2 linked regions of the Rosistilla ulvae genome follow. The protein of the gene in region 1 binds, or shares a complex with, the protein of each later gene. Links are inferred from orthologs where the notes say so. Each region holds a gene or a part of one and is shown on either strand. Other genes may lie near its edges.

Region 1 (5,677 bases):
TCGGCGGGGCCGTCGGGCAGGTCTTCTAGGCCGGGCAATCCGGGAGCGATCGAGGCCATGGCGACCGGTTGGTTTTCGCGGAACCATGTGTAGAAATCGCGAACGTCGTCGGTCCCCAGCAGGCGGATTCGCTCTTTGGCTTGTTCGGCCAAAGCTTCGGAGCTGGTGTTGTCCGCGACGATCTCATAAGTCGCGATCGCTTGGTCCAGGTCGCCTTGAGCTTCGTAGGCTTTGGCCAGCCCCAGGTTGGCTCGCGTCTTCAACAACGGGTCTTTGGCCGTTGCGAGCACGCTCTTGTAGTTTTCGGTGGCAGCTTCCAAAAATCCGGTCGCTTCATCGCGGTCGACAAACATCGACTCGATCCCCGCACCCAGATTGTGATCGGCTTGAGCGATTTGCGCCCACTGGCCAGGCATCGTGTCGGCGAAGTCTTGGCTGACTCGCTTGAACGATTCGGGGTCTTCGTTGCTGGTTGCTAGCAAGAAGTCGAGGCTCGCTGTCGCGTCGTGAGCTTGATTGCGCATGCTTACAAAGTTGTACGCGAACACGATCACGATCAACCCAATCACGCCGATCACGATCGCGCGAAGATAGGGCGTGATGCTTTGGATACCGCTTCCTAAAGCATCCGCAAGTTCGTTTTGCTGCAATTGGTGCCGCTCTTCGCTCTTCATCAGTTCTTCCGATCCGGTGGATTTAATTTGTTGTCGGCGACACACCTGGACTGCGTTCGTCGCTCGGGGGGATTCGCCCCGAAGTATAGGAAGGGGAGGGATTTAGCGTCAATACGCGATCGCCGCCCCGCAGCTTCAACCGTCGGCTGCGTGCGCCTGCAGAACTTCCAAGTCGATAAATTCTAGCGTCGAGATATGGGTGGCGTCCAGAACGACCGGCGGAGCCATCCCGGCCTGCCACGCTTCTTTCCACCGCAACGCACACAAACACCAACGATTTCCCGGCTTCAGACCGGGGAAACCGTATTCGGCGACCGGCGTGCTGAGATCGTTGCCGACCGATTTGCTGAACTCCAGAAACTCGGCAGTGACCTGCGTGCAGACGATGTGCAGCCCCACATCCTCGCGCCCCGTATCGCAGCAACCGGTGCGATAAAATCCGGTCATCGGGTCGACGCTGCAAGTTTGCAGCGGTGTGCCCAAGACGTTCTTTGCCTTGCTCAAAGCTCGTTCCCTGTGTGTTCTATGCGATCCCAACGACAACCACTGCGTCCCCAGTGCCCGGAGATCGGGTGCCGTTTCTCGATGGCCGAAGCGTCTATTGTGCCACCAACCCTCGATGTCCGAAAGCTCACGCGATTGGGCTTTCCTCACTAGCCCACGGTTTTGCTGGCAGCGACGCGTCGCGATCGGCCGCAACCGTCGCAAACATCGGCTCGGGGTCGTCGCGATCCCATTTTTGCTTTAACCTGAAATCACCACCGGGCCAACCGCACCAAGCCCGCTCGCGATGCCAAATCGATAGCAGATAAGAAGGCGTTTGATGGACTTAATTCTCGACAACTTGACCGACCCGCAGCGAGCCGCGGTCACGCACATGGATGGTCCGATGTTGATGCTCGCCGGCCCCGGCAGCGGCAAGACCCGCGTGGTCACCCATCGGATCGCGCATCTGTTGCGGGAAGGAGTCCCCGCGTCGCAGATCCTGGCGTTGACGTTCACCAACAAAGCGGCGGAGGAGATGTTGGCCCGCGTCCAACAACTCGCTCCCGGCGAACCGGTTTGGATGAGTACGTTCCACCGCTTTTGCGCCCGCATGTTGCGACAATATTCGTCGCTGGTCGGGCTGCAAGAGAACTACTCGATCTACGACATGGCCGACGCCAAGGCGACGATGAAGCGGGCGATCGAGGTCTCGGGGATCTCGCTGAGTCACACGTCGCCCGATCAGATCGCCAACGCGATCAGCCACTTCAAAAATCAATTGCTGACGCCCGAGTCGATGGAAGGGGTGAATCTGCCAGCGGGCAAAATGCTCGCCGCCAAGGTCTATCCTTATTACCAACAGTTGCTGTTGGTCGCCAACGCCGTCGATTTCGATTGCATGCTGCTGCACGTCGCCCGGATGCTGCGCGAGAACCCCGAATTGCGAGAAGCCTTGGATTCGCGGTTCCGCTACATCATGGTCGACGAATACCAGGATACCAACCTGGCTCAATATGCGATCGTCCGTTCGCTGTCGGTCGTCCACCAGAATCTGGCGGTGACGGGGGATCCCGATCAATCGATCTACGGTTGGCGTGGAGCGAATCTGAACAACATCCTCGACTTTGAAAACGATTACCCGCAAGTCAAAACCGTTCGGCTGGAACAGAACTACCGCAGCACGCCCAACATTCTGCGGGTGGCCGATCAATTGATCACCAACAACACCCGCCGCAAGCACAAGGGGTTGTACACGCACAATCCCGAAGGAGCGGCGGTGCGGTTGCGGATCTACGCCAACGGTTATCAGGAAGCGGACGACATCGCCGATCAGATCGTCGAACAGATCCAGAATCACGGCCGTAGCCCCAAGGACTTTGCGATCCTGTGCCGGATGAATTATCTGACCCGATCGTTGGAACATTCGCTCCGCTCCCGCGTCGTCCCCTACACGATCGTTCGAGGCGTCGAGTTCTATCAGCGGAAAGAGATCAAGGATCTGCTCTCCTATCTGCAACTGATCAACAACCCAGCCAACGACGCTGCGCTGTCGCGGATCGTCAACACGCCGGCTCGCGGGATCGGCAAGACGACGATGGACCGAGTGATGTTATACGCCGCTCGGCACCGGATTCCACTGTTCGAAGCGATCTGCCGCTGCGATGAAATTGAATCGATCAAACCGCGAACCCGTGGGCTGTTGAAACGTTTTGTCGGAATCATCGACGCGCTCAGCCGCAAGGCTTCGTCCAGCCTCGAGGATCTGTTGCGGTTCGTGTTGGAGCAAACGCAGTACAGCGATTACCTGCGGTTTTCGACAGTCGAAGGAGAGGATAACGACGCGCTTGCGAACGTCGACGAATTGGTTTCCGCCGCCGTCGAATTCGATCGCCAGCATCCCGACGATGGATCGCTGGAAACCTTCCTGGAGCAGGTCGCGTTGATCTCCGATACCGATGCGTGGGAAGAATCGAGCGATCGCGTGACGCTGATGACCCTGCACGCCGCCAAGGGGCTCGAATTCCCTTGCGTCTATATCATCGGTGTCGAGGATCAAGTGCTGCCGCACCATCGCAGCCACGATGATCCGATGCAGTTTGAAGAGGAGCGGCGGTTGCTGTTCGTGGGGATCACGCGAGCTGAACAGACGCTGCAGTTGAGCATGGCCAAGCTGCGATCGGCCCGCGGTAGCATGCGGCCCGCCGCGGCCAGCCCGTTCCTGTTGGAACTGCCTCGCGAAGAGATGCAGGTGATCGATGCCCATCAACCGACGCAATACGGCGACGACAACGACTTCGATGTCGACGTCGAATATCCCGAGGCATGGGATATGCACGCTGATCACGACGACGATCTGAATCAATTGCCGCCCGAAGAACGGACGCCCGAAACCACCTCCACCCCGCGAACCGCTCCGATCGCATCGGTCACGACCGCCGCCCAAATGCTCGAACAGCAGATGGCCAACACGATCGATCCCGAGATCTATACGGTAGGGATGATCGTCAGCCATCCCGAATATGGCAGCGGCCGGATCCAGAGTCTGTCCGGTTCGGGAGGCAAGCGGACGGCGACTGTCAACTTCTTTGTCGACAGCATCGAACGCCGCTTCCGACTCTCCCACGCCCAACTGACGATCGAAAGCGAAGATTAGGGGTTTGTCAAACTTTGATTTTAGGATTGGTGGGAGTGGGCGAGGTCACGAGCTGTTGATTACCCACAAGTCGCAACTACGCCGACGGCGTGGCAGCCATTAGCCGGTGGTTGAGCGAACGCGATACCACCGGAATGACACGAGACGCGAACGGCCGACCGCGAAGGCGGTCGCAGCGCAACTGCATGGGATTCTGCGACCGCCTTCGCGGTCAACTTAGCGAGTTACGTTCGATACCGTAGGTGGCGCTGCGCTTACCTACGGCTAATTGCTTGATTCCCTTCGGGAAATTTGTGGGTAACCGACAGGAGGTCACGAGTCCCCATAATTTCTGGCGCGAAAGGATTCGTGACCTCGTCCACTACGCTGAATTCAAATGTGGATGAAGCACTAGCAGCGGTTCGGCTAGCCGAGCGTCGTTTGCGAGCGAGGCTCTTTAAGAAAAAGGACTGAAGGGAGGGAGCCACAATTCGCTACATTCCCCAGTCTCTGGACGCTAGCAGTCGCTGCGGCGGTTGGTTTCGGCGTTTTCATCAAACAACCCAGCCGAAGGGTAAGGTTGACCGCGGCGATTACCGATAGAACCGATGTCGATCGTTGCTCGCGCTCCTGCCTTCCTCGCCTGAGAGAATGTCTTGATGAAAGTTCTCGTTTGCCCTCAACTTTTGCTGATGTCGATGCTGATGGCTGCCCCAGTGTTTGCACAAGTGGTGCCGGGCACCGGAACGAAGATCGATTATGTGGGTGACGATTTCGAGGAACCGGGTTGGGAATTTGTCCACAACATGCCCAAGGGTTCGCACGAAAACAACGAGCGCCGCAACGGGCCGTCGGGATATTCGAAGAACCGCCGCTTTATCGAAGGGCCCGAGCGCGGCCAGCCCGATCACATGCAGATCATCCCGACTCCAGCCGGCGGTCTGCCGCACAGCAAGAACGCGTTGTGGGTTTCGACGTTGCACAGCGGCATCCCCGGGCAAAACACCCGGACCGTCGAACAGGATGATTTGATCGTCAGTTGTCCCTCGCGATTGGGAACCAGTTTCCGACCCTCCGAATCGCCCAACTGCATGGTCCGGGTCTACTTCCCCGAAGTCGATCGCTGGGAAAAGCGAAACGGGCCGCATTTCGGATTCCGCTTGGGATGTTCGACCACCGCCGAACAGGAGCGTGAAGGCTTTCTGGCCTTTGGAACCGAGATGGGCCCCGAGCCGTATTGGCCTGGAATCTGGGTTCACTATCGCCACACCGCGGACCAACGCGGCCCCGCCGGTTCGGCTTATCTGGCAGTTCGCGGCGATAACCGCGGCCGCGACTTCCGCGTTGCCGAGATGGAGCAGTTTGGTTGGTGGACGTTTGGAATCAGCGTCACTCCCGACGGACGCATCCACTACTACGCCAGCCCCGGCGTCGATCCGCTCACGCCACAAGATCTGCTGACCAGCCAAACGCCTTACGGCTTTAACGCCGAACGCATCACGTCGTTCTTCTTCAACTTCTGCAACGTGAACGACGGCCGCACCTGGTCGACCCCGGTCGTGATCGACGATCCCGAGATGTACCTGGTCAACGCGTCGCGTGTGATGCAGTTCGTGCAACGCAAAGAAGCTGCTGAGGCGAAACGACAAGCGTACGCAAAACGCCGCGCCGAGATGATGGCCGAGCGCAACGCCCGCTCGCAAAACAACAGCCGATCGAGCCGTTAATCGATCGAACGTGACGTCACGATCAGCTCACCTTGCAGCGCGTCGGCTTGTTCATCGCGGCCGGCGGCCCGCAGCGCTGGGATCAACTGTTCGCCGTTTTGCGGATCGATGCGGTTCAGGATTAACATCCGGTCGATGTGCTGTTGAGCTTTCTCGAA
Region 2 (5,294 bases), 4.6 Mb from region 1 along the record:
GTTGACCGGATTTTCAGCTGACGGGGGGATCGATACCAAACGCTGGTTGCTCGATCGGGAGAGTGGTCGATCGCTGTTCGAGATCGATCCTTCGGCTTAACAGTGGCTGCAAACGGAACCGAGTGACGGAACCGACCAACGCTAGCTAGACGAGAACGTACGCCGTCAGGATTGATGTCATCAACATCATCAGGGCGAGCAGCCACCATTTGCGGGGCGGATTCAGCCGATGTTCGCTCGCCAACTGGCGTACCGCCAATCGAGCGGTCTCGACGTCGGCCCCGGTTTCTTCGCAACATGCAACAACGGCATCATGCCAATTGCCTTGCTGAAGAAGATGAAGCACAAGATCCTTCTGTGAATCCGTCATAAAATTATCGTGAATCGAAGGTGGGAGAACCGATGCTAGGTGCAACAAACTCTAGGCGAAGGCCAATTTGAACGGAATTCGTCGCGATGCGATCATTGCATCCGCGGCAAATCCCTGGCTCGGGGCACAAAACATTTGGGTATTTTAGGAGGGGCAGGGTGGATTCGCTAGCCCTGACACAAATTCTCGCCAGCAATTGCTGCGTTGAGGTTGTTATTTCCGTAATATCCCCATAGATTATCCCCCAGAGCGCAGCGCAAAAGCGATCGCGAAACCCGTAAACTAAATTTTAACCTGCATTTAAAACGTCGGAGTGTCACCTCCCATGACAATGGATAAAAGCCTGAAGGTTCAGGCCGGAGCGATCAAGAGTCGCAATGTTCTCACCCGTGCCGAACGTATCTCGCGGTTGCAAGAACTCGACAAGTGGACGGATGACTCGAATGTCGTGGGCATGCCCAAAGTCCGCGTGCAGAAGGTTTCGCTGAAGAAAAAGAAGAAGGTCAAGAAAGAAGACGACAAGAAGAAGTAGTCTTCCGCCTTTGCAAGGGCCCCTCCTTCGGCCCCAATCCAACATACAAAAAACGGTTCGCTCTGCTCGAACCGTTTTTTTCGTGCGCAGATCGCTCACTTCGTCGCCCCGCCTCAATAACACCACCGCGACTTCTCGGCCTCGCGATCACACGATCGCCCCCACCGATGGCGTGGGCGAAGCAACAGGTCACGTTGTGTCCGATGCTCCTACCGGCCCGACGCCATCGCTCCGCGACCTGTATCGGGGCTAATCACTTTTTCAAACTGCAGCGTTGCAGGAAATGGTAACCCGCAGCGTAAGCGAGGAATTCACACGGCGCCTCAGCTTACGCATCGGGTTACCAAGAAGGCCTAAATTGAAACACTGAATAGCTCCGCGACCTGTTATTGCCCGGCTGGGCAAGGGGTACGTTGTGGGTGAGAATGGGAAGATTCAAAAATCGGCTACGTGGGGGATCGTCATGAAGACCAAACAGCTGGCACCGGCAAATTTTCATCTCGCCAGCCCCTTCCCCCCTGCAGGCGATCAGCCTCGCGCGATCGAAGCGTTGGTCAACGGCCTGCACGGCGGCAAGCAGCACCAGGTGCTGATGGGGGTCACCGGATCGGGCAAGACCTACACGATGGCGAACGTCATCCAAGAGATGAAGCGGCCGACGTTGGTGCTCAGCCACAACAAGACCTTGGCCGCCCAGCTCTATTCGGAATTCAAAGAGTTCTTCCCCGAGAACGCCGTCCACTATTTCGTCAGCTATTACGACTACTATCAGCCCGAAGCCTACATCCCGCAGCGCGATGTCTATATAGAAAAGGACTCGTCGATCAACGAAGAGATCGACCGCCTGCGGTTGGCATCGACCAGTTCGTTGATCAGCCGCCGCGACGTGATCATCGTCGCCAGCGTCTCGAGCATCTATGGTCTCGGTTCGCCGCAGGACTACAAAGAGATGGTCGTCCGGATGAAGGTGGGGGAATCGTTCGATCGCGACGCGCTGTTGCTGCGGTTGATCGACATTCAATACAGCCGCAACGATGTAAATTTCGAGCGCAGCAAGTTCCGCGTCCGCGGCGACTGTATCGAACTGTGGCCCAGTTACGAAGAATTTGCCCTGCGGATCGAGATGTGGGGGGATGAGATCGAACAGATCTCGATGATTCGGCCGGTCTCGGGCGAGATCATCGGCCGCACCGACGAAGTCTATGTCTACCCGGCGAAACACTTTGTGATGCCTGAAGACCGGATCGCCGCGGCGATCGAATCGCTCCAGCAAGAACTCGAGGAGCAGCTGGAGAAGATGAAAGGGCAAGGCAAATTGCTCGAGGCGCAACGTTTGTCGGCGAGGACTCGCTTCGACCTGGAGATGATGCAAGAGGTTGGCCATTGTCCCGGCATCGAAAACTACAGCCGTCCGCTGTCGGGCAAACCGCCCGGCGCGACGCCCGATACGTTGTACGACTATTTCCCCAAGGACTTTCTCGTTTTTGTCGACGAATCGCACGTCACCATCCCGCAGATCCGAGCGATGTTTGCGGGCGATCAAAGCCGCAAGAACACGTTGGTCGAACACGGCTTCCGGTTGCCCAGTGCGCTCGATAATCGTCCGCTGAAGTTTGACGAGTGGGAACAGAAATCGGGCCAAACCATTTTTGTTTCCGCCACGCCCAGCGATTACGAATTGGATCAGACCCATGGCGAAGTGGTCGAGCAATTGATCCGCCCCACGGGCTTGCTCGATCCGTTAGTCGAAGTCCTGCCGGCTCATGGGCAGGTGAATCATTTGGTTGGAGAGATCCGCAAGCGAGCGGCGGTGGATGAACGCGTGCTTGTCACAGCGCTCACCAAGCGGCTGGCCGAAGATCTTTCCAGCTACTTCCAGGAACAAGGTCTCCGTTGCCGCTGGTTGCACAGCGAATTGAATGCCTTCGAACGGGTCGATCTCCTAAAAGAACTGCGCGAAGGGAAGTTCGACGTGCTGGTCGGCGTCAACCTGCTCCGCGAAGGCCTCGATTTGCCCGAGGTCTCGTTGGTCGCGATTTTGGACGCCGACAAGGAGGGCTTCTTGCGCAGCGAGACCAGCCTGATCCAAACCATCGGTCGCGCCGCGCGAAACGCCAACGCCCGCGTGATTCTGTACGCCGACAAGATCACCAAATCGATGCGGCTAGCGATCGACGAAACCGCTCGCCGTCGCGAGATCCAAGAAACGTTTAATCGAGAGCACGGGATCACGCCGACAACGGTCAAACGGAACATCAAATCGGGAATCGATGCCGCCGCGAAACAGCATCGCGACACGACCGCGGCCGCCCAGGAACCAACCGAAGGCCGCTACGTCACGCTCGAATACATTGCCGAATTGGAGGCGGAGATGCTCGCCGCCGCCGAAGAGCTAGAATTCGAACGGGCCGGGGCGTTACGCGATCGGATCGATAGCCTCAAGGGACAGGTCGGCAAACGATTGGTCGAATCGGAACCCGACCAGGAATCGAGCGGGAAATCGGGGCGAGGGCGCCGCAAAAAAGGGGCTGGTCGCCGAAGCGTGCCACGCCCTAAAAAGGGATGACGATCCGATAGCGTCGCCCCCCTCGGAGCTGCGAATAATCGACGGAACTACGAACTGCACGAAAGCATCGAACATCCGACCTTATCGCGGGCCCAGTCGGGCCGCTTGGCAAACCAGTTTTCGTGCTCCGGTTGCTCGGCGTAGGGCGTCTTCAACAGTTCGTACAGTTCGTGAATCAACGAGACGTCGCCGGCGGTCGCTTTGTCGATCGCCATTTGCGCCATGTAGTTCCGTAGCACGTACTTCGGATTCACGCCATTCATGCGACGGGCGCGATCGGCATCGGACGGCTCGCTCGCTTGCAAACGCTGCACGTACGCGGTGAACCAACTTCGCCATCGCTCCAAAACCTCCCCGGATAATTCCGCGGGAGCGTAAAACGCGTCGGCGATCGGCTCCAGAAAATCAATCCCTTCGCCGATCGCGTGCTCCCGCCCGACCGACGCTAATCGGCGGAAGAAGATCGTCATATCGGTCTCGGTCAAATGCAGCAGTTGTTCCAGGTCTTCGAACAGCGTTTCGTCGCCATCGATCGGTTCATCCAGGCCCAGTTTTGCCGCCATCATCGCAGCGTATTGGACCGGAAACGCCGTTTGAAATTCCGCCAATACCTCGCGCAACGGTTCCGCATCGCCGACCAACGGCACAAGCGCGCTGGCCAGCTGAGCGAGGTTCCAGAGGGCGATCTGCGGCTGGTTGCCGTAGCGATAGCGCCGTTGTTGGCGATCGGTCGTGTTGGGAGTCCAGGCGTGATCGTAACCCTCCAGCCAACCGTAGGGTCCGTAATCGATCGTCGCACCATGGATCGACATGTTGTCGGTATTCATCACTCCGTGGACGAAACCGACTCGCTGCCAATCGATGATCATCGCCAAGGTCCGCTGAGTGACTTGACGGAAGAATTCGACATAGCCCGCCTCGCCCGTAGCGATCTCGGGAAAGTAATGTTGGATCGTGTAATCGGCCAATTGACGCAATAGATCGTGTTCGCCACGCGACGCCAGGATTTGGAAGCTTCCGAAGCGAATGAAGCTAGGTGCGACGCGGCAGACGACGGCGCCCGGTTCATACTCCGGATGACCGTCGTACATTACATCGCGCAGCACCGCGTCGCCGGTTGTGATCAACGACAACGATCGCGTCGTCGCGACGCCCAAGTGGTACATCGCTTCGCTGCACAGATGCTCGCGAAGCGACGACCGCAGCACCGCCAGACCGTCGGCGGTCCGAGAGTACGGCGTTTCGCCGGCCCCTTTCAACTGCAACATCCAGTGTCGGTCATCGTGCTTCACCTCCGCGATGTTGATCGCCCGGCCGTCTCCCAACTGCCCCGCCCACGATCCAAACTGATGCCCGCCGTAACACATCGCATACGGATCGGCTCCGTCGGGAACCACAGCCCCGCTGAAGACGCGGGCAAACATCTCCGACTGTATATCGTCGGCATTTAATCCGATCATTGCGGCAACGTCGGGGGCGGCGTGCAGCAGCTGTGGCTTCGATGGCACGCGCGGCGTGACGTACGAAAACGCGGCCTGATGAACTTGACGTCGCCGGTTGGAACGATCGGGATCAGCGGGCAGTTCATGGATGAAGCGATCGTCGATCGGCAGATGCATGGGGAAGTTCTTTTCTGTTGACGTTGGCTTGGTGGGGCGAGTTCGCAGATCGACCGATAAGGCCCACGCCGATCGAACGAGCGACGGAGGTGCCCCCACCATACCAGAGGCGCTCCGAAAACGAGACCCGACCGCTCCTCCGCCCCCGTCCTCTAATGGGGGAGATCATTGTACGGCGTACCACGGAATCCTATGGTAAAGGGTTGC

The links. Proteins that work in one complex are often made in the same cells at the same time.
Region 2: the proteins of EC9_RS25935 (region 1) and uvrB are in contact, whole or in part, in a crystal structure (PDB 7EGT), measured with the Thermus thermophilus proteins. The link is inferred for Rosistilla ulvae from one-to-one orthologs. Residues at the interface, in WP_096412145.1 of Thermus thermophilus: His654, Arg656, Phe657, Gln666, Asp668, Glu669, Lys680, Arg681, Leu682, Ser683, Lys685, Tyr686, Ala687; in WP_096411307.1 of Thermus thermophilus: Glu23, Leu25, Arg26, Asp27, Gly28, Glu29, Arg30, Phe31, Arg55, Glu326, Asp327, Phe328, Glu379, Ser382, Gln383, His398, Gly400, Arg401.

What each region holds. Positions count from the first base shown.
Region 1 is NZ_CP036261.1:7,353,671-7,359,347, forward strand. What follows is about bases 1,161-4,155. They hold EC9_RS25935 (ATP-dependent helicase), read left to right. Parts: upstream 1,161-1,497; coding sequence 1,498-3,813; downstream 3,814-4,155. Other genes in these bases: EC9_RS25930 (DUF2237 family protein), read right to left, coding at 1,161-1,178. Also shown: EC9_RS25925 (tetratricopeptide repeat protein), read right to left, coding at 1-674; more of EC9_RS25930, read right to left, coding at 810-1,160; EC9_RS25940 (hypothetical protein), read left to right, coding at 4,452-5,519; EC9_RS25945 (hypothetical protein), read right to left, coding at 5,516-5,677. UniProt on the Escherichia coli protein: A helicase with DNA-dependent ATPase activity. Unwinds DNA duplexes with 3'-5' polarity. Translocates on single-stranded DNA with 3'-5' polarity. Initiates unwinding more efficiently from a nicked substrate than double-stranded DNA.
Region 2 is NZ_CP036261.1:2,762,588-2,767,881, reverse strand. The notes cover bases 939-3,916. They hold uvrB (excinuclease ABC subunit UvrB), read left to right. Parts: upstream 939-1,365; coding sequence 1,366-3,468; downstream 3,469-3,916. Other genes in these bases: EC9_RS09900 (protein adenylyltransferase SelO), read right to left, coding at 3,516-3,916. Outside these bases: EC9_RS09915 (methylated-DNA--[protein]-cysteine S-methyltransferase), read left to right, coding at 1-100; EC9_RS27150 (hypothetical protein), read left to right, coding at 230-361; EC9_RS09910 (small basic protein), read left to right, coding at 696-902; more of EC9_RS09900, read right to left, coding at 3,917-5,087. UniProt on the Escherichia coli protein: The UvrABC repair system catalyzes the recognition and processing of DNA lesions. A damage recognition complex composed of 2 UvrA and 2 UvrB subunits scans DNA for abnormalities.